Regions from separate parts of the Peribacillus sp. P4_B1 genome, predicted to be linked through region 3. Evidence: riboswitches for the same ligand, from Rfam matches in the RefSeq annotation. Region 3 holds a riboswitch; each other region holds the start of a gene.

Evidence for each region. A riboswitch is a leader RNA that binds a small molecule or an ion and turns the genes downstream of it on or off. The one in region 3 is predicted to bind S-adenosylmethionine.
Region 1: linked by a shared signal. The riboswitch ahead of AC1DVK_RS15635 (sugar ABC transporter substrate-binding protein) and the one ahead of AC1DVK_RS12900 (5-methyltetrahydropteroyltriglutamate--homocysteine S-methyltransferase) in region 3 are both predicted to bind S-adenosylmethionine.
Region 2: linked by a shared signal. The riboswitch ahead of AC1DVK_RS04945 (Fur-regulated basic protein FbpA) and the one ahead of AC1DVK_RS12900 (5-methyltetrahydropteroyltriglutamate--homocysteine S-methyltransferase) in region 3 are both predicted to bind S-adenosylmethionine.
Region 4: linked by a shared signal. The riboswitch ahead of AC1DVK_RS12110 (O-acetylhomoserine aminocarboxypropyltransferase/cysteine synthase family protein) and the one ahead of AC1DVK_RS12900 (5-methyltetrahydropteroyltriglutamate--homocysteine S-methyltransferase) in region 3 are both predicted to bind S-adenosylmethionine.

What each region holds. Positions count from the first base shown of each region.
Region 1 covers NZ_JBFUHM010000026.1:6,925-14,265, reverse strand. Annotated here, with positions in the region: gene AC1DVK_RS15645 (hypothetical protein) at 135-308, shown strand; gene AC1DVK_RS15640 (GTPase domain-containing protein) at 807-3,548, shown strand; SAM riboswitch class I at 3,646-3,751, shown strand; gene AC1DVK_RS15635 (sugar ABC transporter substrate-binding protein) at 3,868-4,980, shown strand; gene AC1DVK_RS15630 (sugar ABC transporter ATP-binding protein) at 5,037-6,539, shown strand; gene AC1DVK_RS15625 (ABC transporter permease) at 6,541-7,341, shown strand, end outside.
Region 2 covers NZ_JBFUHM010000006.1:46,965-54,305, forward strand. Annotated here, with positions in the region: gene AC1DVK_RS04905 (acyl-CoA thioesterase) at 1-456, opposite strand, end outside; gene AC1DVK_RS04910 (M15 family metallopeptidase) at 581-1,045, opposite strand; gene AC1DVK_RS04915 (hypothetical protein) at 1,195-1,584, opposite strand; gene AC1DVK_RS04920 (DinB family protein) at 1,509-1,685, opposite strand; gene AC1DVK_RS04925 (MFS transporter) at 2,052-2,360, opposite strand; gene AC1DVK_RS04930 (DUF459 domain-containing protein) at 2,487-3,188, opposite strand; gene AC1DVK_RS04935 (GNAT family N-acetyltransferase) at 3,412-3,918, shown strand; gene AC1DVK_RS04940 (aspartyl-phosphate phosphatase Spo0E family protein) at 3,989-4,183, opposite strand; gene AC1DVK_RS04945 (Fur-regulated basic protein FbpA) at 4,435-4,623, opposite strand; SAM riboswitch class I at 4,800-4,904, opposite strand; TPP riboswitch at 5,064-5,168, shown strand; partial or broken gene tenA (thiaminase II) at 5,263-5,939, shown strand; gene thiW (energy coupling factor transporter S component ThiW) at 5,954-6,475, shown strand; gene thiD (bifunctional hydroxymethylpyrimidine kinase/phosphomethylpyrimidine kinase) at 6,444-7,250, shown strand; gene thiM (hydroxyethylthiazole kinase) at 7,247-7,341, shown strand, end outside.
Region 3 covers NZ_JBFUHM010000019.1:13,420-20,760, reverse strand. Annotated here, with positions in the region: gene AC1DVK_RS12930 (M4 family metallopeptidase) at 1-353, opposite strand, end outside; gene AC1DVK_RS12925 (hypothetical protein) at 500-688, opposite strand; gene AC1DVK_RS12920 (amino acid permease) at 823-2,307, shown strand; gene AC1DVK_RS12915 (hypothetical protein) at 2,629-3,153, shown strand; gene AC1DVK_RS12910 (MFS transporter) at 3,256-4,431, opposite strand; gene AC1DVK_RS12905 (ArsR/SmtB family transcription factor) at 4,587-4,889, opposite strand; gene AC1DVK_RS12900 (5-methyltetrahydropteroyltriglutamate--homocysteine S-methyltransferase) at 5,101-6,204, opposite strand; SAM riboswitch class I at 6,452-6,553, opposite strand; gene AC1DVK_RS12895 (hypothetical protein) at 6,729-7,157, shown strand; gene AC1DVK_RS12890 (glycerol-3-phosphate responsive antiterminator) at 7,312-7,341, shown strand, end outside.
Region 4 covers NZ_JBFUHM010000017.1:57,973-65,313, reverse strand. Annotated here, with positions in the region: gene AC1DVK_RS12145 (3-hydroxyacyl-CoA dehydrogenase/enoyl-CoA hydratase family protein) at 1-974, shown strand, start outside; gene AC1DVK_RS12140 (acetyl-CoA C-acetyltransferase) at 1,045-2,223, shown strand; gene AC1DVK_RS12135 (acyl-CoA dehydrogenase family protein) at 2,295-4,082, shown strand; gene AC1DVK_RS12130 (arsenate reductase family protein) at 4,224-4,580, shown strand; gene gcvH (glycine cleavage system protein GcvH) at 4,676-5,059, shown strand; gene AC1DVK_RS12120 (toprim domain-containing protein) at 5,152-5,517, shown strand; gene AC1DVK_RS12115 (thioredoxin family protein) at 5,521-5,829, shown strand; SAM riboswitch class I at 5,978-6,083, shown strand; gene AC1DVK_RS12110 (O-acetylhomoserine aminocarboxypropyltransferase/cysteine synthase family protein) at 6,183-7,341, shown strand, end outside.

The sequences.
Region 1 (7,341 bases), on a different contig from region 3:
AATTAGTCCTCCGTTGGCGAAACTTCCTTTATCGAGGGGTATTTTTTGCAAAAAGAATCGGATATAACTCCCTATTATCTTTCTAACCGCAACTATATTATAATAGAAGGCAGAACACTAAAGGAGACAACATTATGTCTGAAAATAAAAAGTTAAGCCTGGCGGATGCAGTCAAACAAAAACTGGCTCAAAAGCAAGCAGGATCAAGTAAAGATAAACTGGAAACCGGCGTAGTGAAGAAAACGAAACAGCTTAAAAGCCAGTTGACCAAAAAGCCGAATAACCAACGTAAGCGTACAGGGGTATAATCCTAATTTGTCAAAGGACAATGACTGTTCGGAGCTTATCAGAGAGCAGTTACCTTTCACGAATGAGGGTGCTGCTTTTTTATATGAACGATAAAATGGGATATTAGTAATGAGTGGGGTAGAGGATTTGTCTTATTACCGTTTTTAGTTTTAGGTAGTTAAAGGGCTGGACTTCTGGTAATTTAGATGTATAAAGAATGGTTCGCTAAACTTTTCAGATACCGGTTAAACTAGAAAAAACATAATTTCTCGAATATGGAAATGACATCTCTGTATCGGTTCATTAAAATCATTACAGTTCCATTCGTTTCTGTTTTAAAATTGTAAGAGTGGTGACATGTTGTTACCATATTGTTTTGTTAAAATAACATTTTAAGGTTTACAAATGATTTTCTTAACTAAAGGAACCTATTAATTGCATGTTAGGGCTTCTTGACTGCTTTTCAAATTAGTGATTATCCTTTAATTGAAAATATGAAATATATCGGGGGAATAAAGATGGACGAACGGCTGATCGGGAAAAAATATTATGAAACGATGATTGAGGATACAAGGAAACACCCCATTCAAGCTTTGGGTGAAATGTTTCTCGTGGAACAAAAAAAAGAAAGAGCGGATTTAACGGCAATTCGATTCGCTCAAGGTGAAGTATACTTTCAGCACCATGACTTTGAAGCAGCCATTTTTAAATGGGAAAACATAGAAGGTGAACTTGGTTCATGGGCGAAGAAAAACATCGCTGATGCTTATTTTGAACTGGAAATGTATTCAACCGCAGAGGATATTTATAAATCCGTCGATACGAATGAAGCGGTTTTGAAAACGGAGGTTCTTTTGCAACTGTTTTCCCTTTACATAGTTGAATCTAGAAATGATTTGGCTTCCAAAGTCGTGAAAGAAGCAGTAGAGTTTCAACCTGACTATCCGAATGTCACGGAAATCGCACGAGCCTTTTTTGAAGAACAAAAGGATTGGAACAGTGCGGTGGTATTAGCGGCGAATGAAAGTATCCGTACAGAATCAATGGGCTGGTTCGATGTGTTGAAAACGTATATCCAGCAGGGGGTTGCCCAATCGATGGATCCGGACTACTTTTCAACTGTCCTTGGTTCGCTATACACACTTGACCAGGGTCGTTTCGAAAAGGTGACGGTTGCCCTCTGGAAAAATTATAAATATACCGATTCTTATTTTGAATGGCTAAGAGTGATTAATAACTTGATAGATACCATCGAATTAAACCAAGGGGATGTATGGGATGAGCTTTCCGTCTATTACAGGGATGCATATGCAGGCCTGTTGGAAGGAACGCACCTAATCAAAGATTTAAGCCCTGTCGTGCCAAGGTTGCTGGAAAACTGGCTGAAAATCGCAGATGGGGAGCTTTCGCTGTTTGCGGCGGCATCCGCGCTGTCCTGGAATGAAATCTTCCCGGATACGATTAATGCGCTGGTCATTCAGGATGCAGAAAGCCTGCTTTCGAAATCGCCTAAATTGGGAGGCGGACTGGAAGCGGGAGAGAAACTGTTCAATTCTATCATCCAATGGGCTGAAGAGAATGATTTAAGGGTTGGCAATAAGCTTAAATGGATGGTCGAGGGGCTTAAGGATACCGGAAATTTCAATCTTCTTCTTGTGGGAAGTACAGGAAATGGCAAGACATCCTTTATACAGTCAATAGTTGGCGAGAGCATCGCTGCCGAAGATCATTCTTCACTAGTCAGCGTCAAAGACGGGGATGATTTGGAAATCCTTGAAATTACCGATACAGATAGCAAGGTTGTCATGGAGCTAACTGAATTGGATGAAACACGCCGCCAGCGCGGGACTATTGTCGATGTGACGCTTATTAGTGACTATCTTAGAAATAATCGTCTGCGATTATTGGATACACCGGGGTTCAATGGGGAAAAAAGCGTGGAATCGGATTTCCAAGGCTATTTACATGGCAGTGATGGCCTGATGTTCGTTCTTGATGCCCGGGCGCCTTTCACCGGTAGTGAACGGGACCTGTTATTGGAAATTCAAATGATGGCTCCGAAACTGCCGATTCATTTCTTATTAAATAAAATGGATACGATATACAGTGATCAAGTCGCGGTCCGGATGGAAGACGAAACATGGGATAAAGTGAATGCATATTTCCCGAATGCGAAAGTGTTCGCTTTCTCTAAACTTTATGACAGCAAGCAGCAGTTGAATGACCTTTCTGCATTCCTTCAATCGAATTATCAAGATGATAATTGGAAAGAAAGAAGGTCTGAAAAAATCCTTGCTTTCATTCGTAAAACTTTATCTTATCTGTTAGAAAAACGGACAGCCAATGAACGGAAATGCGAGCATTCCATCTCTTGGAATGAACAGATGGAAGTCAAATTGAATGGTGCGGTCAATCAACTGGCTGATTTAGAAAAAGAAAAAAGTGAAAATATCATAAGGTCGTACCGTGTGCTTAAGGATGAAGTGAAAAGTCAGCTTTCTTCTAAAATTCCTGAATTACTGAGGGATTGCTCTAAATCGTTAACGGAAAGCAGTGATTTCAGTCAGGTCCATATACAGTTGAACCATGAAATGAATGAGCGGATTCAAGCCTTCATTTCTGACAAGATCATGCCTCAATATTACCGTTCTCTTCAAGATTGGATTGCTAGTTCCCAAATGGAGTTCTCACAAAGCCAACAGTTTATGGATGAGATGAGTGCCGGATTCAATGAATTATACAAAGAAGAACGGATTATGCTGGCAGGTGACTTCAGGGTATTGGATGACTGGCGCCGTGATGCCGACCGGATGACAAGCAGTATCCGCATCGATGACGTTAATATCCTTTTGCGAAGGACTCCATCACAATTGCTGCTTAAAGGAGCAGGAAAGCTGTTTGGGGCAATACCGCAAAATAAAGCCAATATGTACAATCGTTATAAGAAATACTTGGAAAGTGAAGATTACCAGGATGTTGCGGAAATGATCACTGAACGCTTCCTTACCCAATTTGGATTGTTTGAAAAATCTTTAGATCGGGACATCTCACTTTTCTATCGCAGCTCATTTGCCTTACTTCAAAAAACAATAGAGCAAACGCAGACTGAAATTAAAGACTACCAGGCTGCATTGGAGCATATGAAAGAAAATCCGGAAGTTTACCGTGATCCGATCACTGTGTTCGAAGTGAAACTACGTCAGTTGGAGAGACTTGAAAAAATTGAGAAAAAGCGTCTAGCCCAGCTTCAAAGAAAATAAAAAGTAGCAGGAAACATTTCAAATATTCGAAAAACTATTGACTTTACGACTATATCCCTATAAAGTGATAATTACGAAAAACGTAACACGATATATTCTCTTATCAAGAGTGGCGGAGGGACTGGCCCTAAGATGCCCAGCAACCGTTCCATTAGGAATTGGTGCTAAATCCTGCAAAACAGAAATGTTTTGACAGATAAGAGAGGGATAAGTCTGCAATACAGCTGATTAAACCTCTCTATTACTAGAGAGGTTTTTATTTTATGATTTACACCAACTTAACTGATAAGAATAATAGGAGAATGTGGAGGGAAACAAGATGGGAAGATCTATTAAAGGGATATTCGTTTCAGCCATCGCTTCGGCGTTGCTTTTAACGGGTTGTTCTACAGGACAGAGTTCCACAGAATCGAAGAAAGAAGAAAAAGTATCATTTGAAAATGTACCGGAAAGATTTGCTGATGGGGAAGGGGCCAAAATCAAAGTGATCCGTAAAATTGGCGGTGATGATCATACGGCCCAATACCTTGCTGGAGCGAAGGAAGAAGGAGAAGCAATGGGCTTTCAAGTGGATACGTATACAGCCAATGGGGATACGGCTAAATTCCATGATGCGATCGCGCAGGCTTTGCAGGAAGATTATGACGGCTATATCATCTCCCATGGTGATGATGCAGCAACAGTGAATGACGTTCAAAAGTTGGTTGATGCAGGTAAAAGCGTTGTCACATTCGATTCAAATAGCGATTTATCTAAAATAGAAGGTGTGACATTAACTTCACAGGATGATGAAGCGCTGGCAACACTGGCTTTCGATAAACTGATAAAAGAACAGAAAGGTGAAGCGGCGATTGCTTACCTTTGGGTGGATGGTTTTCCTCCAATGGTGAGAAGAAATTCAGTTTATCAGGAAAAATTAAAAGAAAACCCTGGAATTAGGGAAGTCGAAAGATTCGGAGTGGCATCTGCAGATACTTCGGTTCAAACACAAAATGCAGTAGCCGCAATGCTGAATAAATACCCAAAAGGTAAATTGGATGCCATTTTCGCAACATGGGATGCCTTCGCTATCGGTGCCGCCCGGGCGATTAAAGAAGCGGGCCGCGATGAAGTGAAGATATACGGAATTGATGTATCGAATGCAGATCTTCAGGAAATCCAATCGGCCGCTAGCTCATGGTCCTACACGGCAGCCGTCGATCCCAAGTTGATTGGTGCAGTGAATATGAGGATATTGGCAAAAAAATTAGCGGGCGAAAAAACACCGCAAACCTATGACTTAGAGGCTTCACTTATTTCACAAAAGCAAATCCAAGCCTCAAAAGAAGCCGTTAACATGGCAAATCTGTCTGGTATTGTCGAAGGATGGGGTGTATCAACGGAATTTGAAGAAGATTGGATGAAAGTTTTGAAAGCTCATTATAAAAAGTAAAAGGGGACACTCTCTTGCAAGTGAAGGGAGTGTCTGTTCAATAAGGGGGAATGGACATGGGCACGCAACTAGAAATGAAGAAAATCTCGATTGAATTTCCAGGAGTGAAGGCGCTTAGTGAAGTTGACTTTTCTATACAATCAGGGGCAACCCACGCATTGGTCGGTGCAAACGGAGCAGGGAAATCGACGTTAATGAAGGTTTTATCGGGAGCCCATGTTCATTATTCAGGTGACATTTTTATTGATGGGATAAAGCAGAATATCCGCTCGCCCAAAGCGGCGCAGGAACAGGGTATTCAAATAGTTTATCAGGAAGTAGATACGGCCCTCATCCCTTATTTAACCGTTGGGGAAAATATAATGTTGAATGATATGGTCCAAAACATGGGAAAAAAACAGATAGTTCAATGGAAAGAGCTGCACAACCAAGCCTCTTTAATTCTTGAAGATATGAAAATTCGTGTCCCTTCGAAAAAGCTGGTAAGAGACCTTACCTTGGCTGAAAAACAGATGGTCCTGATAGCAAGAGCCGTTTCGACAGAATGCAAATTCCTGATTCTCGACGAACCAACTGCTCCGTTAAGTCATATAGAAACGACAGAACTTTTTCGAATTGTAAATGAATTAAAGCAAAAAGGTGTTGGAGTCATTTTCATTTCACATCGTCTGCCTGAGATTTTTGAAATCTGTGAGGAAATTACGATCATGAGGAATGGGGAGCTTGTCACTTGTCGAAAGATGGAAGACATCACCCGTAACGAAGTGATAGAGAATATGCTAGGGAAAACCATGGATGAACAGTTCCCTGAAGTGAATTCTTCGATTGGCGACGTTATTCTGGAAGTGAAGGGATTGTCAGATACAGAGAAAGTTAAAAATGTCAGTCTGCATATTAAAGCAGGGGAGATAATCGGCTTGGCAGGGTTGGTCGGGTCTGGGAAAACGGAGTTGTGTAAAAGCCTTTTCGGTCATACTTCGATTACAGCAGGTGAAATCATCCTAAATGGCCGAAAGCTTTCTTTGAAATCACCGCACCAAGCAGTAAAAAGCGGTCTGGCACTTATACCTGAGGAACGCAGGAAAGAAGGGATCCTTGTTCAGGAATCAGTATCGGCGAACTTGACTGCAGCCAGTATCGGCAAATTCTGCAAGACATTCAGTTTTGTGGATCGTAAGGCGGAAATGGAAAAAGCGAAGGAAATGATCGCAAGTCTCGGCATTAAAACTCCTTCAGGGGAGGTGAAAGTCGAAAACCTTTCAGGTGGTAACCAGCAAAAGGTTGCCATTGGAAAATGGCTTATAGCCGATGCGGATGTATACATATTCGATGAACCAACGAAAGGTGTCGATGTTGGAGCCAAGAAGGATATATTCGAAATGATTGCAAAGCTTGCGAGGGATGGGAAAGCGATCATTTATGCATCATCAGAGCTCTCCGAAATCATTGGCATTACTAACCGGACATACGTGTTATATGACGGGAGCACTGTCATCGAACTAGAAACAAGCAAAACGAATGAAGAAGAACTACTATTCTATTCAACAGGAGGAAATTAGGATGAGTACACCCATTTCTGTTACACAGACAGCGAAAGCGAAGAAAAAGGTGGACCTGTTCGAATTTTTCTATAAATACGGCACAATATTAACGATTGTCATTCTAATTGGAATTTTTGCCGTGTCCAATCCATCTTTCATTCAAACTACTAATCTGATCAACATCCTGCGTTCCATCTCAATCGTGACCATCATTGCGATCGGCATAACGATATCCTTGACAGTGAATGGGTTCGACCTTTCCGTCGGCTCCGTCGCATCATTGGCCAATGCCATCGTCATCTCAATGTTTGTCTGGTTTTCACAGGATACATTGATTGCCATATTAGCTGCAATCGGTGCCTCACTTGTCGTAGGGGCATTGAATTCATTCATGATCGTTAAATTGAGAATTCCCGACATGCTGATGACATTGGCTACGATGTTCATTATCCAGGGAATTGCCCTTACCTATACAAAAGGGGCCACGGTTTCGCAAAATATGGTCATGCCCGATGGGACATTCGCAACAGGGCAAATCAGCCAGCTTTTCGCAAAGGTTGGTCAGGTACCATGGATAATCCTGATCATGGCAGTCATTGTGATTGCGACCCATATCTTTTTGACTTATACGAAGCACGGTCGTTATATGTACATGATTGGGGGAAATAAGGAAGCGGCGAGACTTTCCGGGATATCGGTTAATAAATACAAAATCCTTGCCTATCTGCTTTCAGCTCTATTAGCTGCAATCGGGGGGATTGTCCTAGCTTCAAGGGTCATGACATCGGAAATCAATTCAGGGTCCCCCTATTTAATGGAT
Region 2 (7,341 bases), on a different contig from region 3:
TTTTTTCCTTATTTGGGCCCGTTGTTTTGCCGATTCATTTAAATTCATTTCCATCTCTGTTTCGGGAACCAAACGCGGAACCGGAATTGGTTTACCTACTTCATTAATGGCAACAAAGGTCAAAAAGGAAATGACGCATAAATTCCGATCTCCTGTAACTAAATCCTCCGCAATCACCTTTACGATGATTTCCATTGATGTTCTGCCCGTATACGTCACGAAGCTTTCAAGGCAAACTGCATTTCCTTCGTGAATAGGGTGCAGGAAATCGACAGAATCAGTTGATGCCGTCACGACGTTGCTTCTCGCATGCCGCATGGCGGATATAGCCGCTACATCATCAATGTATGCCATTAATTTGCCTCCGAACATCGTACCAATATTATTTGTATCCGGCGGGAGGACAAGGCTTGTTTTTATGACCAAAGAATCCCGGCAATGTTTTATTTCTTCCATGGTGACTGCACTCCTTTTTGTCTGATTTCTCACTAGTCCACTTTATCGAATTCTTACCTGTAAAGCAATATACATGCTTATTTTCCTGCTATTAGTCAAAATTATTCGGCCTTAAAATAACCTTTCACTGCCCTTTTGGTTGCTTGCCTTGTTGCAGCTCACGCAGGCTCAAGCCAAATGTCATTTGTAAATGAGGATAATCCTTAAACCCTGCCCAATCCCCGCCCCAATCAAAACCTAACCCTTTAGCGATGGTTACGACTTCCATCCAATCCGACTTCCCATTATGATTGCCATCATAACCCATATCCCAAATGGCCTCGCCTTGTTTGTTAAGGAGGGCAAAATCTATCGCCAAACCGAAATTATGAAGCGACTCCCCTCCTTTTGCATTCGTTACGACTTTGCCCTTGGTTAATCGGCCTTTTTCATAGAGTTCATTTTGCTCGGCTACTGACCGGAACCCCGCTGTAATGATTACCGGGATGCCTTTGTCATTAGCCTGTTGAATGAGCTCATCTTTTTTTTCGGCGACGATCGGATTAAGCTCGTCAGTCAGTTTGATTTCATCTAGATCAGGCGGCAGCATATACTTGAACAAGAGCCCCAACAATAATCCGAAAAAGCCCAATACCAAACATGTCCTTACCCAAGTAGCTTTCACTGAAAAATCCTTCCTTTACGAATAACAGTCAGAAAGTGAAAAACTCAACCAAAGAAGGATGAGTTTTTCTTCTATTATAACTTTGATTTCAATTCTTCTATTTGCATTAAATGCCGTTTTTCATGAAGTCCCACGAAAGTAACCCATTGCTTCAAGCCTAATTCTTTAAACAAAGGGTGAGGAAAAGACTTTTGTTCGAGATCATTTCGTTTTGCATGATCAACGACTTGTATAAAGGCTTTGCGGGATTCGGACAACTTATCCTTAACCTTGCTCAAAGTTTGGAATGATTCTGACGGAATGACAAATGGCGGGGCCAGAACCTTCAATTCTCGATTTAAAGTAAGCTCGATTGGTTTATCCACAGCTGGAATGCTTTCATCGCTATTCAATTTATCGGCAATATCCTTGTTATGGCCCTCTCCATTAAATATAAATGATCCAATATCTGAATGATGCTCCAACGTCCTTCTTCAGGATGGGCGTCCAGTTGTTCATCCGATAGTCCTTTGACCCCAATTAAAAGTTCTCCCCTGATATTTTCATTTATAGCATCTCCTCTTATGGCCTAGCTAATCTCCTTTAATTATTCCATTTTCTATATGAATGTGTAAAATAATAATGCTTTTTGACGAAACGAACCGATTTATAGTTGTCTATTTTTCAAAAAGCTCTATGATAGTCATAAAGGTAAAATTTACCTAATACAAATAAATTCCGAAATTCCATATAGCTCCAAATAGCAATGACTTTGCGATGTTGTAAGCAATAATAAAGAACATAAAGAAAAATCATTACAGCTCACATACTATATATACAAAACTATAGGTAGTATGTGAGGAGACAATACCTATAGTGAAGGAACCTAATGCCACACCTAAATCATTGAATAAAAAAAACGTTGAAGTTGCTAACCCTTTTCGCTCAGTATTTACTGACTGAACAGAAGAGTTTGCATAGCAGGTTGAAGAACACCAAACTCTTCCCCTATGATTGCTCCCGCACTTAAAAATGCATTCATGGTATGTGCTTGACTCAAAATGATCATACCTATGATAAAAATTAATACGAATGGATAGACTATATGATTTGCTCCATTACGATCAAATAGTTTTCCAACAAATGGACGTGACAGTTTTATAAAGAGTGCGAAGATTACAAAGAAATAACTTGTAATAGATGTCATACCTAATGCCTCAGCATAAATAGGGATAAAAGTAAAATACGCCCGCATAAGCAAAAGTAAGAACAGCAGCCATTAAATCAATGGGAACAGTCTCAATCTCAAAAAAACCCGGATAAGGGACACTTTTTTATGTATGTCCGTTATCCGGGGTATAATTCAGCCTTCTGTGCATTTTTACTTTCATTTGAAATGATAACTTTCCAAAATCCGATTCGTAATGAGCTGATATCCCTTTTCATTGGGATGAATCTTATCACTGAAATACTCGGTTTTCTTTTTATTCTCAAAAAGATCATTTGTAGGAATGAATACCATCCTTTTATCCTTTTTCGATATTCCCATTATTGATTGGTTATAATCTTGGATGTGCTTTTCAAGTTTTTGATTATCTTTAATCGGATTATACAGTCCCACTACAAGTATATCCGCTTTATCGTTTGCCTTTATCAGTGTCGAAGTAATCTTATCAAGATGGTTGATATACTCCCGTTTACCCTCATCGATTTTTCGATCACTTATTTTCTTCAAGTCACCGCCGTTACTATTGATCAAGTCATTGGTTCCAATATAAACGATGAAAGTATCGGCTTTATCAAGTTTCGATTTAATGCGGTAATCATCAAGCTGATTCATGATCCCATCCGTTTCCTGACCTTTTATCCCGTAATTCCAAAAACTCACTTTTTGTTCCGATTCCGGATTATTCAATTCATCCTCCAGACCTTCTACATATCCCTCCCCGTCCTTATCCCCTTTTCCATAGGTTAACGAATCTCCAAAAGCCATTACCCTTTGCACATCTTTCGACTCCGAGGCCTGAAATTTATATGCAGCAAAACAAATAACTAGTACAATAATTAACAAACCTGCTACTTTTTTCATTGGTTTCTCCTTTTGTCTATTTACTATGAAGTATTTCATCATTTTAAATACCCAAAAATCTGTAGTTTTAACATACAAAAATGAATTGTCAGATAAATAGTAAAGAGTGTATGATAATATAAAACTTTCAATGGATTGGGCTTCATTCACCGGCCTTTATGTAAGCGGGATGATACCCTTTATTCTGGAGATTGAATATAAATGATAGATAGGAGTTTAAATGATGGCAGAGCACATAGAGTTTAGGGAGGCAGCACTTTCGGATTTACCCAGAATCGTTGAAATATATAATTCGACAATTGCTTCAAGAATGGTCACGGCAGATACGGAACCTGTATCCGTACAATCGAGGGTTAAATGGTTTGAGGAACATCATTCAGAAAGTCGACCACTATATATCATTACTATAGAAGGGCAAACTGCCGGATGGATGAGCTTTCAATCTTTCTATGGCCGGCCAGCTTATGATTCTACGGCCGAAATCAGCATTTATATCGATGATTATTTCCGGGGAAAAGGAATCGGACAAATTTCGATTCAAAAGGCAATTGAAGTGAGCCCTAAATTAGGGGTGAAGACTTTATTAGGTTTCATTTTTGCCCACAATATACCTAGCCTGAAGCTTTTTTCAAAATTCGGGTTTGAAAAATGGGCAAATTTGCCTCGAGTTGCAGAGCTCGATGGCATTGAAAGAGATTTGATTATACTTGGGAAACGTGTCGATAATTAAAATATTCATTTAAAAGCTATTGCCTTGAGCAGTAGCCTTTTTCAGATTAAACTAGGCCGAAATGGAGAATTTAGAAATACCTATATACTTTCTTAAGGGAAAAATATTCAGAATCTCTTTTATTTGTTAAAGCATTCAACAGCGTATCCAATTCTTGGCTTGCTTGAACAGTTAGAAGACTTGTTAAACCATAAATTGCCGCCAATTTAATCATTTCTTGTCTCTTCTCTTCTACTTTTTCCACAGTTACCTTCTGGCAAAGCATCAAGCCACCTCCCATTTATTCAATTTTTTTACACCTTCATCATAATGAAACTTATAGTTAAAATCAACTATTTATTTGAAATTAAATGTGTAATTTTACTGTTTAAATGTGACAAAAAGCCTATTTCATTTTCTAAATATGTATATATTGTGTCATCCCCTATATAAACACAAATAAAAAAAGCATCCACAAGTATAGACTGCGAATGCTTACATCATATCCCTTATCCCAAGATTATAGCCTATCGGATACTATGTCATCCATTCCGAAGGAGACTCGTTATTTGGTCTATTTATTACAATCTTATATTCATTTTCAAGTACTTTTAACGGGGCATCATAAAGGTGCCTTTCATCAGAGGTTTTGTATACTCCATTGGCCAATAACTCTTCAATAAGCATTGCCTTCCTCTGTTCAATCCTCTTAAATAATTCTGCCATGTAAATGGCTCCTTTCCTAGTCATCATAGAGCCCGCTTCTAGTTGAGCTAAACTGTATTAACCGGTTTGATTTCACCAAATTATATATACCTTTTCTAGTATGCCACTAAACGTTATTCCGCAAAAATAAAAGCCTCTTCTAATTCAAGAAGAGGCTTACAGTGTCCGTATGGCTCTTCTTATCTTCCAAGCAAATGCTTGTTGGATTTAGCACAGTTCCCAAAATGGGTCTGCTGCCGAGGTTTCTTTGGGCCAAGTCCCTCCACCTCTCTGGATAAGAATTCAATATATAAATGATGTAGAAATGATTTTATCCCAATAAACATCAAAAGTCAATTACCTGGTTCTTCCTTTTCCACTTGCCATAAATGGGTTTCCCCTTTCAAATGTGGGTTGCATTTTCTTGTCTTTCTGATATGATGTCAGTAATTACATACAATTCACACCACTAGGGGAGTCTTTTTTTAGACTGAGATGGAATTAGTTCCGGACCCTTTGAACCTGAACCGGCTCATACCGGCGGAGGGAAGTGGATGATATCGTCCATTTGCAGACTTTATCCATCTACCCCGTTCCGTATTCAGGAGCGGTTTTTTTTATGGATGTAAATAGGGGATCTATTCTAAAGGAGGATGAACAATGGAGAATACTAAATTAGAAACCTTCAGTGAAAGACTTCATGGACGGGCAAAAGAAATTTGGAAAAGGAACCATTCACATCCCTTTGTCCAGGCAATTGGAAACGGCACGCTACCTGAAAAGAAGTTTTCTTATTATTTGAAGCAGGACTATATCTATCTCATGGAATATTCCAAGCTTTTTGCTCTAGGTGTCATCAAAGCTCATAATATCGAAACCATGGCAAGATTTTCCAGTATTTTAAATGAAACTCTTCAAGTGGAAATGGATATGCTTCGGAATTCGGAATCAGTACCAAGGAATTGGAAGAAACAGAACCTACGCCTACCACTTTAGCCTATACGGGTTACATGCTAAATGCAGCTCAGCATGGGACTTTGGCAGACCTCATCGCTTGTCTCCTACCATGTGCTTGGGATTATTACGAAATCGGTTTGATATTAAAAAAACAAAATGGTGAAGCATTGGAAAACAACCGCTACGCAGATTGGATAAGGTCCTATTCATCTCCTGAATTCGGTGAGGCACACAAGTGGCTGATTGCTTTATTGGAAGAATTAACAAGAGGCATGCCTGAAAAGGAACTTCTGAGATTAGAAAAGCACTTTTTGGTGACTTCCCGATATGAATATTTATTCTGGGATATGGTTCAAAATGAACAGGATTGGCCACTGTAGGTATTGACATGATGATGAATCCAATCAAGAAAATGACGTTGACTGCCATGATCACGGGTATAACGACTCTGACCAGTTCAATTATTTTCATCCCTGTCGGATTTGCTAAAATCTTCCCGATACAGCATCTGGCAAATGTCCTGACAGCCGTTTTATTGGGACCTGCCTATTCGGTAACACAAGCTTTATTAGTTTCCATCATTAGAAACATGTCTGGTACCGGTTCAATTTTCGCCTTTCCTGGCAGCATGATAGGTGCACTATTGGCTGCCGTCCTTTATCGAAAAACACAAAGCTTGAAATTCGCCTGTCTAGGGGAAGTGATTGGGACCGGCATTCTCGGATCCCTATCCTGTTATCCACTTGCACTCCTCCTATTGGGGGAAAAAGCTGCTCTTTTTGGTTTTTTACCAGCTTTTATGCTTAGTTCATTCGCAGGTGCGCTTTTAGCTTTCATATTACTTAACATACTTCTAAAAAATAATTATATGAAGGGGATTTTTTATGAAAACAGCATTAACCATCGCAGGCTCTGATTCAGGGGGCGGTGCTGGAATACAAGCAGATTTAAAAACATTTTCTGCACATGGTGTCTTTGGAATGTCTGCCATTACAGCCGTTACTGCACAAAACACAATGGAAGTGCGTTCAGTTCAGGCCATCGAAACAGCTATCATCTCGGATCAAATTGCTGCCATCTTTGAGGATATTCATGTCGATGCAGTAAAAATAGGAATGCTTGGATCAAAAGAAATAGTGAAAACAGTCGCTGCGTCCATTAAAACCTACTTACCTTCCATCGTTATCCTTGACCCAGTCATGATTTCAAAAAGCGGCCACCATTTGCTAGACGAAAAAGCTGTCACTGCCTTAAAAATGGAATTACTTCCGCTTGCAACACTTGTAACCCCGAATGTACCAGAAGCGGAAGTCCTTACTGGCTTGTCGATTCGAACGAAACAAGATTTTTACAGGGCATGCATATCCATACATGAACTAGGTTCTAAAGCCGTTTTACTTAAAGGGGGCCATGCAGCAGGAAATCCAAACGATCTTTTTTATGATGGAACTGACTTCCAATGGATCAAGGGAGAACGCATTCATACACAAAACACACATGGTACAGGCTGTACCCTATCATCCGCCATTACATCCAACCTGGCAAATGGACTGCCATTGAAAGAGTCGATTGAACTGGCCAAAACCTATATTTCCGAAGCGATACGTAATAGCTTTTCAATCGGTAGGGGGCATGGACCTGTCCATCATTTTCATTCATTTTCAAAAAAAGAACGGAGTGACTTAATATGAATGTTGCTGCAGCCGATTTATTCGTGAAAGTACGAGAAAGAAAACCTCTCGTTCACCAAATCACCAACTTTGTTACGGTCAACGACTGTGC
Region 3 (7,341 bases):
ACGGCTTGTGTGGAATTCCATACTGGTACGCCTTTATAGGTTTGTTGCAATTTAAGGACAGTATTGCCCAGTTCATCCTTGCTTTCTTTCTCGATCGTGAAGGAGTCCTTCGCCTTTTGCTTTTCTAGCTTGTAAGACTTTTTGTTCTCATCAAAAAAGGTAAGAATGATATCTTCTGCCGTTTGCTTTGAGGGTTCCGTAAGCTTCCCAGACTTGTATTCTAGCGAATCCCTATGCTTATTGTACTTTTCAACACTTAACACATTTTTTGCCGCTAAAGCTTCTTGATGGGGAATAGCAGAAAATAATAGACCGATGGATAGTGCAGTTCCTACAAATACCTTACCTTTCATAAACACTCAACTCCCTCATGAGAATACCTCATTTTTGCATCCTTTCATATTATTATCAAATGGAGAAAACTCGCAAAAAATATGACATTTAAAGTTATAAAATGGAGAAAAATGGTTTTTGGTAGATTTATTATTTCTGAATATTCTTACAGTAATATTTCAATTATGTAAAAGGATCTTAATATTTTCCCCGTTAAAAATCCTGCTTTTTTATAAGTGCAAAAAACCGTGGCATAAAGTGCAAAAAACCGTGGCGTAAAGTGCAAAATATTTTGTCTATTTAAGTCGTTTTTTTTGATAATTTGTTGAATATTGCGGTTTTTTAATTCTGGCATAGAACTTGCATATATATCAGAAAAGGAATATTCGATTGTAAATTAGCTCTATTTGAAGGTCGATGAAATAGGAAAATTTATTAAATGGATTTCCCCATAAATGAAAGCGCTTATATAGAAAGGGATGAAAATTTATGATACCAAAACAAGAAAACGACATCTTGCAGCATCCTCCAAAGCAAGAAGAACAGGGATTAAAGCGCGGTTTAAAATCTCGTCATTTAACGATGATTTCCATTGGAGGGGCGATTGGCACCGGACTGTTTCTTAGCAGCGGGGCAGCTATCCATACAGCTGGACCAGGCGGCGCATTACTTGCTTATGCCTTAGTTGGGGCAATGGTGTACTTCGTGATGACCAGCTTAGGGGAACTGGCCGCCTTTATGCCGACAAGCGGTTCATTCAGTACCTATGGAACGAAATTCGTCGATCCGGCATTTGGGTTTGCCTTGGGATGGACGTACTGGTTCAATTGGTCGATGACCATAGCGGCCGAGTTGTCAGCCTCAACAATGATCATGAAATTTTGGTTTCCGAATAGTCCATCGTTGTTATGGAGTTCATCATTCTTGGTGCTCATTTTCCTATTAAACTACTTATCTGTTAAAGGATACGGTGAAGGGGAATACTGGTTTTCCTTCATAAAAGTAACAGCCATCGTTATTTTTATAATCGTTGGAATACTAATGATTGTCGGCATCATGGGTGGCGAAGCAGTAGGTTTTAAAAACTTCACAGTCGACGACGCTCCTTTCCCGGGTGGGTTCATGGGTGTCTTCATCGTATTCATAGCGGCTGGCTTTTCTTTTCAGGGTACCGAAATTGTCGGCGTGGCTGCCGGTGAAAGTGAAGATCCTGCACGGAATATACCAAAGGCCATTAAAAGTGTCTTCTGGAGAATCCTGCTCTTTTACGTATTGGCAATCTTTGTGATAGGACTGCTTATCCCTTATACAAATTCAAGTTTACAAGGGGATAACGTCATGGTAAGCCCGTTCACGCTCATATTTGAAAAGGCTGGTGTGGCCTTTGCAGCTTCGCTTATGAATGCCGTCATTTTAACAGCGGTATTATCAGCAGGTAACTCTAGTCTATATGCATCTACGCGTATGTTATATTCAATGGCAAAAGATGGACAAGCACCGCGCATTTTTGCAAAACTTAATAAACGCGGCGTACCGGTTGCAGGAATGATTTTGACGTGCTCAATCGGAATGCTAGCCTTTTTAGCTTCCGTATTCGGTGATGGTAAAGTGTATATTTGGTTAATGAATGCGATTGGAATAACAGGATTTATCTTTTGGCTCGGCATTTCCATCAGCCATTACCGTTTCCGCAAAGCATTCATCGCTCAAGGCAATTCTTTGGAGAAGCTTCCATATAAGGCATTATGGTTCCCGATAGGGCCAATCTTCGCCATTTTAATTGGCATGATCGTCATCCTGTCCCAAAATATCCAAGCCTTTTTCTCAGACCAGATTGATTGGGGCAGTGTTATAGCTGCATACCTGGGAATCCCGCTTTTCCTTGGCCTTTGGCTTGGCTATAAACTGGTAAGAAAAACTAAATTCGTTAAACTTGATGAAGTAGAATTTGACTTTGACAAAAAATATGAATGAACAAGCGTAAAGTAAAATCAGCCGGACAATTTAATTGTCCGGCTTTTATTTGTTTATCAATAGGCTCATATTAAAGGCCGAAAAATAGGAGATAGAACGAATTAAACGGAGATAGGACGAATTAAGTAGGAGTCCGGTCTGATTGGAAACAGTCAAATTTAAGTTGGTAGATGAAGAAATTGTTCTCTTATCATTATGGAAATCCACACATACCTTCTGTGAAAATTTACTAGTTATAACTAGTGTGGGCAGGGTATCAGAGTAACATCCTTTTAAAAGGACGTTCAAGAAAATTGCACTGGTAAGGAGGGTTGCTTAAACATGTTTGGTCTCTCTGATATCATTAAATTTCTATTTTCCTTTTTTTTGATCATGCCAATCGTTACGCTGATACATTTGAGCGGGCATATTTTCTTTGTTACGATCTTTGGGGGATCAGAAAAGAAGATCTTGATCGGTTGTGGTAATAAACTTTTCGCCTTTCGGAACATAGAGGTGAGGAAATATTATTTTTGGAATGGGACTTGCGAGTTCAAGGGATTAAAACATGATAATCGATTGACGAATACGCTGATATATTTAGGGGGGGCTATCTTTAATTTAGTCAGCATGTTGATCATATATAGCTTAGTGTATCAGAATATCCTGGACAGCTCGGTGATCTGGTATCAATTCATCTATTTTTCTTTCTATATTATGTTTTTCTCCTTGTTTCCGATGTATTTCGCGGACGGGTCGCCTAGTGATGGGAAGGCTGCGGAATTGGCCTTGAGGAACAAGCTGGAAGATAGGGTGACGGATGATATATTTGTGAAGAAAATGGATGATGATGATAGCTGCAAGTAAAAAGGGGACGTGCTAGTGACCGTTCCTTTTTTGTTTGCTTTCAGCTTTAGGATTTATCATAAGGCTAAAATCTAGCCTTATGATGAATGTTTATATAACGGTCTAGGATTTTATGGATTGTGCTATTTTACTGCTTGACGATGAACTTGAAAGGACCAGAACTATGACCATGGCAATGGCAACCCCTGTTGCACCGATCCAGGTTATGGAAGCAAGGGATACTTGTTCTACAGCAACACCGCCAATTCCAGCACCTGCCGCCATGGCCAATTGCATCATCGACTGATTCAGACCGAGCATGACTCCTGATGATTCAGGTTCAAGGGTCGCTAAATGATATTGCTGTGTCGGCCCTGATGACCATGCTGCGAACGACCATAATGTAAGGATTATCAAAACGCCCATCAATGAATTCGTAACGATGGATAACATGATGATCATCATAATATGCAGCGCCATACCGCCAATTAGTGTAAATGATACACCCCATCGATCCGTACTATAACCGCCAAACTTTGATCCGATCAAGCTTGCGATACCGAATATAAGCAAGGCCGTGCTAAGTAGAGAGTCACTTATCCCTGATACGGATAGCAGGTAAGGGGATAGATAGGTATAAGCTATCGAGTATCCGCCAAGCCAGAAGAAGGTTATCGATAATCCAAGGGCAACTTTCCTTTTTTTAAGAAGGGCCAGCTGCTGGAGAAGTGGTATTGGTTTATCCCCTTTGGTAGGAGGAATGGTAAAGAATAAAACGATCATGGCAATCAGGCCGAATAGGGCGATTCCGCCAAAGACGGATTTCCACCCGAATGCATCTGCCATGATTCTTCCGAGAGGTACGCCAATGATAAGGGAAGCTGTAAACCCCATGACAACTGTCGCAATAGAACTTGCTTGTTTATCTGGCGGAGCAAGCTTAGCGGCAATATTCAGAGCGGTGACTACAACCAATCCTGCACCAAGTGCCATGATTATGCGTGCAAATAGAAAAGGTCCAAAGCCTGGTAATAGAAAGGCAAGCAGATTGGCCACTACGAATAGTCCAAGGGAATACAACATTAATCTTCGTCTGTCTAAACTTGCTGTCAAAGCCATGAGAATGGGTGTACCGATTGCGTAGACAAGGGAGAAAATTGTAATGAGCTGTCCTGCGGCAGCAATGGTCACTCCAAGAGAATCCGCAATCTTATCCAAAATTCCGGATATGATGAATTCGGATGTTCCTACTAAAAAACTGATGATCGCTAACATGTAAATTTTCCATGTATTAAGCAAAATAGATTCACTCCTCATTAATGATTATTAATTTATATGAAGACATATCGTAATATGTTAATATGTATGAATAAAAAAATAAACATATCGCGAAATATCGAAATGTTAGAGAGAAAAATGAACCCAACCCTCTAAGGTACGGATCAGGCTCATTTTCATACTTCTTCTTTCAAGAAATCAGTAATTTTTGAGATCGCCTCTTCATCTCGTTTGTAATACGTAAACTTTCCTATCCGCTCCGTTTTAATCAATCCTGCTCTAAGAAGGATCGAGAGGTATTGAGAGGCCGTGGACTGGGTCATGTTTAATTTTTCCGTAATCTGACTTACGCAAACGCCGGTTTCCTTCATGTCTATTCCCTCATGAGGGGTGAAGTGGAGTTCAGGCGCCTTGAGCCATTGTAAGATTTGCAACCTGGATTCATTGGATAATGCTTTAAATATCTCGATTGTTTTCATACATTTCATTATATCGAGAATTATCGATATGTCAAATGGTTTTATCATTCATCGTTAGTTTCATAAATAGCAAAACTTGATACCGTTATCTAAAGAGTCATTAAAGGAATGGAAATGTATTATTGCAAGAACCTAATCGGCTCCCATATCAGTGCGGGCCGATTAGGTTGTTCAAATCCTGTAAATCAGAATTAAAGTCTCCGCTAAAAAATCATTTCCATACTTCTTTTGCTACATCAACGACGAATTTCAGCTTTTCCCATTGCTGTTCTTCGGTCAGCTTGTTACCGTGATGGGTGGAGGCGAAGCCGCATTGCGGACTTAAGCATAATTGTTCGAGAGGAACGAAGTGCGAGGCTTCTTCAATGCGTGCCTTAACAGCTTCCTTGTCTTCGATTTCTCCATTTTTTGAAGTGACGACACCCAGTACGACCCGTGCACCGCCGTTTGGAATGTATTCCAATGGCTTGAAATCTCCTGAGCGTTGATCATCATATTCCAAGAAAAATCCATCCACTGATTCTTTTGCCAATAAAGTTGGGGCGATACGGGCATAGCTTCCTTCAAACGCCCAAGTCGACTGGTAGTTCCCACGACATAGGTGTGTAGTGACGACAAGGTCTTCTGGTTTGCCTTCCAATGCGCCATTAATTACGCGAAGTGCAAGATCGATTAACTGTTCCCTCGTATATTTTCCATCTTTGAACTGGAAATCTGGAGCTGAAAGTCTGGCAATATATACATCATCCAATTGAAGATAACGTACACCTGCTTCATAAAAATCCTTCAAAGCATGCTGATACGCTTTGATGATATCATTAGCATAGTCTTCAATATCAGGGTAGATGTCTTCATTATGAATGCCTGCAGCAAATAATTGATTCGGACTGGGAATGGTTTGCTTGGCAACGGCGCGTCCGTTCACGATTTTGTTCAATTCAATGAAATCGCGAATGAAGGGATGTTCAGGATTGAATGAAACCTTCCCGGTATTGCGAACGTTATATCTCTCTGTTTCCACACCATCGAATGTGAGACCTTTTTCAGTCACATATCCCTCGATGCCATTTAAATGTTCGAGGAAGTCAAAGTGCCACCATGTTCGTCTGAACTCACCATCCGTCACGGCCTCCAATCCAACTTCAATTTGTTTTTCGACAATCCGATTGATTTCTTCGGTTTCAACTTCACGAAGCCGCTCTGCTGAAATGGTACCTTCCTTAAATTGCTTTCTGGCAATATGTAAACGTTCTGGTCTTAATAAACTTCCGACGTGATCGGCCCTGAATGGTGCCTTCGTTAATGTGATTGACATGTTGCATTCCTTCTTTCCTTTTAAAAATAGGCTGTTTTCACGTACTTTGTTGCTATTTACCAGGTAGTGAGTTGTGGTTGATTTCCCCTCCAGATGCTCGCCTGTCCCGCTGCTCCCGCAGGAGTCTCGCACTTCCGCTCCAATCAACCTTTCGTTTTAAAAACAACAATCTTTACGAAAAGAGCCTAAAAATAAAACACCTCTTCTTAAAAATAAGAAGAGGTGTTGGCAGCAAAGCTATATACTCTTCTTATCTTCAAGTTTCTACACTTCTGGAATTAGCACAGTACATGATCAGTCTGTTGCTGAGGCATCAAAGGGCCAGTCCCTCCACCTCTCTGGATAAGAGTTGTCTATTAAATTAATTAAGACTATACAGGTAGTTTTTATAAAGGTCAAGTAATGAAGGTGGAAGATTTCGAATATACCGATTATTAATATGGGTTGAAATGTTAACTACATCAGGGAACCCGGCATATGCTATAACCGACGTTTCATATGAGCGGCAGGAGGGGAATGCAAGGATGAGTACATTCAGTCCATTCAAAAATGGCTTACCGATAACGGTAACTGAAGCCATGATAGAGAAAATCTTAAGAATGAAATCATATGGTCAGGATATTAAAGTCGAGATTACGCCAAAGCATATAGTGCTTTCCGGAACGACGGAAGTGAAAAAAATGATGTTAAAGAAAAACGTAGCTTTCCGGATTACATTAAAACCGGTTCACGTGGAAAAAAGAACGATTTCATTTGAATTAGTGGAAATGGAACCAATTGACAGGAACTTCATTAACCGAAGGATATTTAACAAACCGCCATTTTTTGAATTCGAAAATAGAACGGTCAAAATGAATGTTAATGCTTGGAACATCGTGAGAAAAATCCCCGTTGGCACAATTAAATCGTATGAACTCGTCGAAGGTGCATTGAAAATGAAACTTTCAATATGATGGATCGTTTTTAGCCACAATATTTAAAGGGGATGCCAGGTATGTTAGTGTAAGGGTAGGTTGAAATGCCATACCTCACAATGTGTTTGATAAATCAAGCTCTATAAAATATACTAAATTACTTATAGTTTTCCAGGAGATAAGGAGGGAAATAATGGACCAGAAGATTTTGCCTGCTTCGGCA
Region 4 (7,341 bases), on a different contig from region 3:
AAAAAGGCGTAATCAAGAAAAACAGCGGTGCAAGCTTGATAGATATCGGCGATGGAGTGGCTCTTCTTGAATTCACTTCACCGAATAATGCAATCGGTCTGGATATCATGCAAATGATCAATGCGGCGGTCGACGAAGCGGAAGCGAATTTTAAAGGCCTGGTCATCGGTAACCAAGGCAAGAATTTCTGTGTTGGCGCTAATATTGCAATGATGTTGATGGAAGCGCAAGATGACAATATTCTCGAACTTGATATGGTCATCAGCCAATTCCAAAAGGCGATGCTTAAAATTAAGTACAGTGCGGTCCCGGTAGTGGTAGCCCCGTTTAATATGACACTTGGCGGTGGTGCTGAAGTATCCCTTCCGGCTGCGCGCATCCAGGCAACGACTGAAACGTATATGGGACTAGTGGAAGCTGGTGTAGGTTTGATCCCAGGCGGCGGCGGTACTAAAGAACTTTATGTGAAGACATTGAGGAATATGCCGAAGGGTGTCGACTTTGATTTACAGAAAGTGGCCAACAAAGTATTTGAAACGGTCGCCATGGCAAAAGTTTCAACCTCTGCTGAGGAAGCACGCGGGGATAATTTCCTTAATTCAACTGATGGAATAAGCGTGAATGCGGATCATCAACTATATGATGCGAAGCAGGCAGTCATCTCCATGTATGAACAAGGTTATACTGCTCCAACCTGCACAAAGATTCCTGTAGTAGGTGAAACGGGTTATGCCACACTGCTATTGGGGGCGGAATCCATGCGCCTTTCAGGATTCTTATCCGATCATGACCTTGTCATAGCCAAAGAGCTTGCATACGTCTTGGCAGGGGGGAAACTCCCATTTGGCACGAAAGTGGATGAACAGTATATCTTGAACCTAGAAAAACAAGCGTTCCTAAAACTGATTTCAACTCCAAAATCACAAGCAAGGATGCAGCACATGCTTGTTAAAGGGAAACCACTCCGTAACTGATAATAGATGAAGATATGGCCAAACGAAGGTTAATAGATTGATAGCTTAAAAATGAGTAAGGGGGATCCTCATGAAAGAAGCGGTAATAGTAGCTGGAGCAAGGACTCCGGTAGGAAGAGCGAAAAAAGGTTCTCTTGCTAATGTACGCCCGGATGATTTAGGGGCTCTTGTTGTAAAGGAAACGTTAAAGCGTGCAGGGAATTATGAAGGCACCATCGATGATCTGATTATCGGTTGTGCGATGCCTGAAGCTGAGCAAGGATTGAACATGGCGCGTAACATTGGAGCATTGGCAGGATTGCCTTATACAGTGCCAGCCATAACCATTAACCGTTACTGTTCAAGCGGATTACAAAGTATCGCTTATGGAGCGGAGAGAATCATGCTTGGCCAAAGTGATACAGTCATTGCAGGCGGAGCGGAATCCATGAGCCTTCTGCCGATGATGGGCCATGTAACACGTCCGAACGCGCAACTTGCGGAAAAAGCCCCGGAATATTATATGGGTATGGGTCATACTGCTGAAGCCGTTGCAAAAAAGTACGAAATTTCCCGAGCCGATCAAGATGCATTTGCTGTACAAAGTCATCAAAGGGCGGCTAAGGCCATTGCAGAAGGAAAGTTTTCGGATGAAATCGTGCCGGTTGACGTAACCCTCCGCTCAGTGGGGCCTGATCTTAAATTAAAGGAAAAGTCATTCACATTTGCGCAGGATGAGGGCGTTCGTCCAGGAACGACTGTTGAAGTGCTGAAAAAACTAAGACCTGCATTCTCTGTTACAGGATCCGTAACAGCAGGGAATTCATCACAAACGAGTGATGGAGCAGCCGCGGTCATGGTCATGGATGGGGAAAAGGCATCTTCATTAGGGATGAAACCGATTGGTAAGTTCCGCTCCTTTGCTGTAGCGGGGGTACCACCTGAAATTATGGGCATCGGACCGATTGCAGCCATTCCTAAAGCTTTAAAACTAGCAGGCCTTGAGTTATCCGATATTGGTTTATTTGAATTGAATGAAGCCTTCGCTTCCCAATCCATTCAAATCATTCGTGAGCTGGGATTGAATGAAGAGATTGTCAATGTGAATGGTGGAGCCATTGCCTTGGGCCATCCCCTAGGATGTTCAGGAGCAAAATTGACATTAAGCCTGCTTCATGAAATGAAGCGCAGAAACCAACAATTCGGAGTCGTGACAATGTGTATCGGCGGCGGAATGGGAGCTGCCGGAGTATTTGAATTATTAGCGTGACCCACCCTTTCCAGAAGCTGTCAACATGCTTCCGGCGGGTTTACTATCATTAACATTTAGGAGGAAATAACATGTCGAATCAAACTAAAGATAACCTCATTAAAGGCGGAGCCTTTTTAGTAGAGGATATTACGTATGATCAAGTGTTTACACCTGAAGATTATTCCGATGAGCATAAAATGATTGCCAAAACTTCTGAGGATTTCGTAGTGAATGAAATTCTGCCGCAGGTTGAACATTTAGAGAACCATGAATTTGACCGTTCTGTTAAATTACTGAAGCATGCAGGTGAAATCGGTTTACTTGGTGCTGACGTTCCTGAGGAATACAGCGGATTGGGTCTTGATAAAATCAGTTCGGCATTAATTACAGAAAAAATGGCACTTGCAGGCGGCTTCGGTATTACGCATGGTGCACACGTAGGTATCGGATCTTTGCCAATCGTATTATTCGGGAATGAAGAACAAAAGAAAAAATATCTCCCTTTACTGGCAACGGGAGAGAAAATTGCTGCGTATGCATTGACGGAGCCCAGCTCAGGTTCAGATGCCTTAGGAGCAAAAACGACAGCGAAATTGAATGCAGAAGGAACCCACTATATTTTAAATGGTGAAAAACAATGGATTACGAATGCAGGTTTTGCAGATGTCTTCTGTGTTTACGCTAAAATCGACGGCGAACAATTCTCTGCTTTCATTGTTGAGCGAGATTATAAAGGCGTATCAACTGGTGCTGAAGAGAAGAAAATGGGGATCAAAAGCTCATCTACACGTACATTAATCCTTGAAGACGTTCTTGTACCAGTCGAAAATCTTTTGGGTGTAGCAGGAAAAGGGCATGTCATTGCATTCAATATCCTGAATATTGGCCGGTATAAGTTAGGCGTGGGTGCTGTCGGCGGATCTAAACGTGCCCTTGAGATTACAGCTGCTTATACGAATCAACGCCAACAGTTCAAAACGAAAATTTCCGATTTTAACTTGACGAAAGAAAAACTTGCAACAATGGCGGCAAAAATTTATGCTGCTGAAAGCTCTGTTTACCGTACCGTTGGACTTTATGATCAAAGACAGAGCAAGTTGACGGATGAGCAAGTGAAAGATGGAAAATCAATGGCAGCTGCAATCGCTGAATATGCAATTGAGTGTTCAGTGAATAAATTCTTCGCCTCCGAAGTATTGGATTACGTTACGGATGAAGGCGTACAGCTTCATGGTGGTTATGGTTTCATGCAGGAGTATGAAATTGAAAAAGCATATCGTGATTCCCGTATTAACCGGATCTTTGAAGGTACAAATGAAATCAATCGATTGCTTGTTCCGGGAACTTTCCTGAAAAAAGCACTTAAAGGGGAATTGCCACTTCTTCAAAAGGCACAAAGCCTGCAAGAGGAATTAATGATGATGATGCCGGAAGAGCCTGGCGATGAGCCATTGGCACAAGAAAAAATGCTTGTTAGAAACGCTAAGAAAATCGGTATTTTGGCTAGTGGCCTTGCTGCCCAGAAATATGGGAAAAACCTTGATCAAGAACAAGAAATCCTCTCCAACATTGCTGATATAGCTTCCCTTGCCTATGCAGCTGAGTCCGTTGTGTTACGTACGGAAAAAGCAATTGCGTCTACGGGGCTGGAGAAGAACAAACAAAAAGTGCTTTATACGGAAATTTTCGTTCAGGAAGTTTTCAATGAAATAGAACAACATGCAAAGGAAACGTTAATTGCGGTGGAAACAGGCGACACTCTTCGCATCATGCTTGCTTCCCTTCGCAAGCTGACAAGACACACTCCAATCAATGTCATTGCGAAAAAACGTGAAGCTTCGGTAAAGGTAATCGAAACGGAAAAATATGCGCTATAAGCAATAAATCAGAATCTGTAAAGGGGATGCCCGTAAAGGCATTCCCTTTATTTCCTTTGATGAAATCTCATTGGGAATTCAAAGGATATTTCATTGTATTGCGTGGTGAAAACGGGTATTCTATTGATAGGTGGTGAAACGATGGGCTTAACATTATATTGGTACCCAAAATGCGGCACATGCCGTAATGCGAAAAAGTGGCTGGATAATCATGAACTGCAATATGAAGCAATCCATATAGCGGAAAACCCGCCTTCGCGAACTGAAATCGAACAATTATATAAAATCAGCAATTTAGAGTTGAAGAAGTTTTTCAATACTAGCGGTCAAAAATATCGGGAGCTGGGCTTAAAGGATAAGCTGAAAGAAGCTTCTGATGCAGAGATGCTTGATATATTGTCCACAGATGGCATGCTTCTGAAAAGGCCGATTGTTACGGATGGTACCAAAGTGACGGTAGGTTTCAAAGAAGAGCAATTCGATCAGGTTTGGAACTGAAATTTAACAAAATATTTGGTTAATTCCTTACTTAAACATAAGATCTGCCTTATAATGGAATAGATAAAATAAGATGTACATATGGAGGGTTAATAATGACAACAACACCAAAAGAACTTCGTTACACTAAAGAACATGAATGGGTCAAAACGGAAGATGGAACAGTGCGCATTGGAATTACTGCTTTCGCCCAGTCCGAGCTTGGGGACATCGTATTCGTTGAGCTTCCGGAAATCGGTGATGAACTGAAAGCGAACGAGCCATTTGGAAGTGTGGAATCCGTTAAGACGGTTTCTGAGCTTTATGCTCCAATTAGTGGCAAGGTTGTTGAAGTAAACGAAGATTTAAGTGACAACCCTGAATATGTAAATGAATCTCCTTTTGAAAAAGCATGGATGATCGTGCTTGAACCATCAAATAGCAGTGATATTGAAGATCTGATGAGCGCTGAAGAATATGAAAGTTTGATTAACGGTTAAAATAAAGGAGAGGGGGGCCTGGAAAGGCCTGCTCTCTTTTTCATTTTGTACAATTGCAGTTGCGCACATAATTCGTGAGATGGAGTGATGACATGGAATGGGGCGAGTTCGATAAAGTGATCATTGTAGAAGGCAGTTCCGATAGAAAAAAAGTTGCCTCCGTTTTAAATGAAGATGTGGATATAAGATGTACGAATGGGACCATATCATTAACTAAGCTCGATGAATTAGTGGATGAATTGATGGAACGTGATGTTTATCTCCTGTTTGACGCAGATGAATCAGGAGAAAAGCTGCGGAAGCAATTCCGAAGGGAAATGCCGGAAGCGAACCACCTGTATATTAATAAAATGTACAAAGAAGTGGAAAGCTCACCCGAACATCATATCGCAACTGTGCTTTTATCTGCCAATATGAATGTGAAAATGAAATTTTTAAGTCAAAGGATGAACGATTAATTGATGCAGGAATGGAAAGAAGAAGAGTGTAAGATTGCCGTTGAAAAAGGGGAAACCTTTTGTTTATATTTATATACGCCTTTATGCGGTACCTGTCAGGTGGCTTCCAAGATGCTGACGATATCCATGGAACTTTTCCCGGAATTGAAGGCAGGCAAAATGAATATGAACTATGTCCAAGCAATCGCCGAATCGTATGAAATTGAAAGTGTCCCTTGTTTATTGCTTTTCAAAAAAGGACAGCTGCACAAAAAAATATATGCCTTTCAATCCGTTCCTTATTTGTATGGATTGCTTAAGGAAATCAGCTAAGAAACCAATCAGAACCGGATTGGTTTTTTTATTGTGAACATTTTGCTCCCAAATTGAAATCAAAAAAAGAATATTCTAACAATTCATTGACTGATTAATTCTAAAATGCTATATTTTGAATTAAGTAAGTAACGGCTGAATTTAATAGTTCTTATCAAGAGTGGCGGAGGGACTGGCCCGACGAAGCCCGGCAACCGGTATAAATTTATATACGGTGCTAATTCCAGCAGAGTGTTGGCTCTGGAAGATGAGGTGTGTTTTAAAACCTCTTCTTGTGGAAGTGGTTTTTTTGTTTATGAAAGGCCAGGTTTTCATGAAATTCCAACTAAATCCATAGAAAAAGGTGAAATCATATGTCAGAGAAAAAGTTGCGTTTTGAAACATTGAGTGTTCATGGCGGTCTGCAAGCTGATGAAACAGGTGCCCGGGCAGTCCCTATCTACCAAAGCAATGCATACTTGTTCAAAGACACAGACCATGCAGCGAATTTATTTGGTTTAAAGGAGAATGGTTATATATATACACGACTCCATAATCCCACGGTCAGTGTTTTTGAGGAAAGAATGGCCTTATTGGAAGGCGGTATCGGCGGATTGGCAACTGCAAGCGGAATGGCAGCCATCTCACTGTCAATCCTGAATATTGCCGGTGCAGGGGATGAAATTGTTTCAGCCTCTACATTATATGGCGGCACGTATAATCTTTTTGAAAATACTCTTCCTAAATATGGGATTAAGGTGAAGTTCGTTTCACCTGATGACCCAGAAAGTTTCAAAAGGGCAATTACGCCAAGAACAAAAGCCATATTTGCTGAAACGATTGGAAATCCAAGTTTGAGGGTCCTTGATATAGAAGCGGTAGCGGACATCGCCCACGAAGCAGGGATACCTTTAATTATCGATAATACCTTCGCTACACCGTATCTATGCAGACCAATTGATTTTGGGGCGGATATTGTCATCCATTCCGCTACAAAATGGATTTTGGGAAATGGAACGACGTTAGGCGGTGTCATAGTGGATGGAGGGAAGTTCGACTGGAACTCGCCAAACTACCCTGGCTTTACGGAGCCTGATCCAAGCTACGACGGTCTTGTATACGCCGATGCAGTTGGACCTGCTGCTTTTATAACGAAAGCCCGAGTGCAGCTGCTTCGTGATTTAGGTCCTGCGCTAAGTGCCCAAAGTGCATTCCAGTTTACGCTTGGACTTGAAACGCTGCATGTAAGAATGAAAGAGCATCTTTCGAACACCAAGACTGTTATTCAATATTTGGAAAATCACCCTGCCGTGACATGGGTTTCACATCCCGGTAAAGAGGATCATCCAGATAAAGCCCTTGCGGACAAATACTTGCCTAAGGGAGCAGGATCTGTTGTGACTTTTGGAATACAGGGTGACCGCGAAGCCGGGGCAAAACTTATCAATTCGGTGGAATTATGGTCCCATGTAGCTAATGTAGGGGATGCTAAGAGTTTAATCATCCACCCTGCCAGTACGACCCACCAACAAT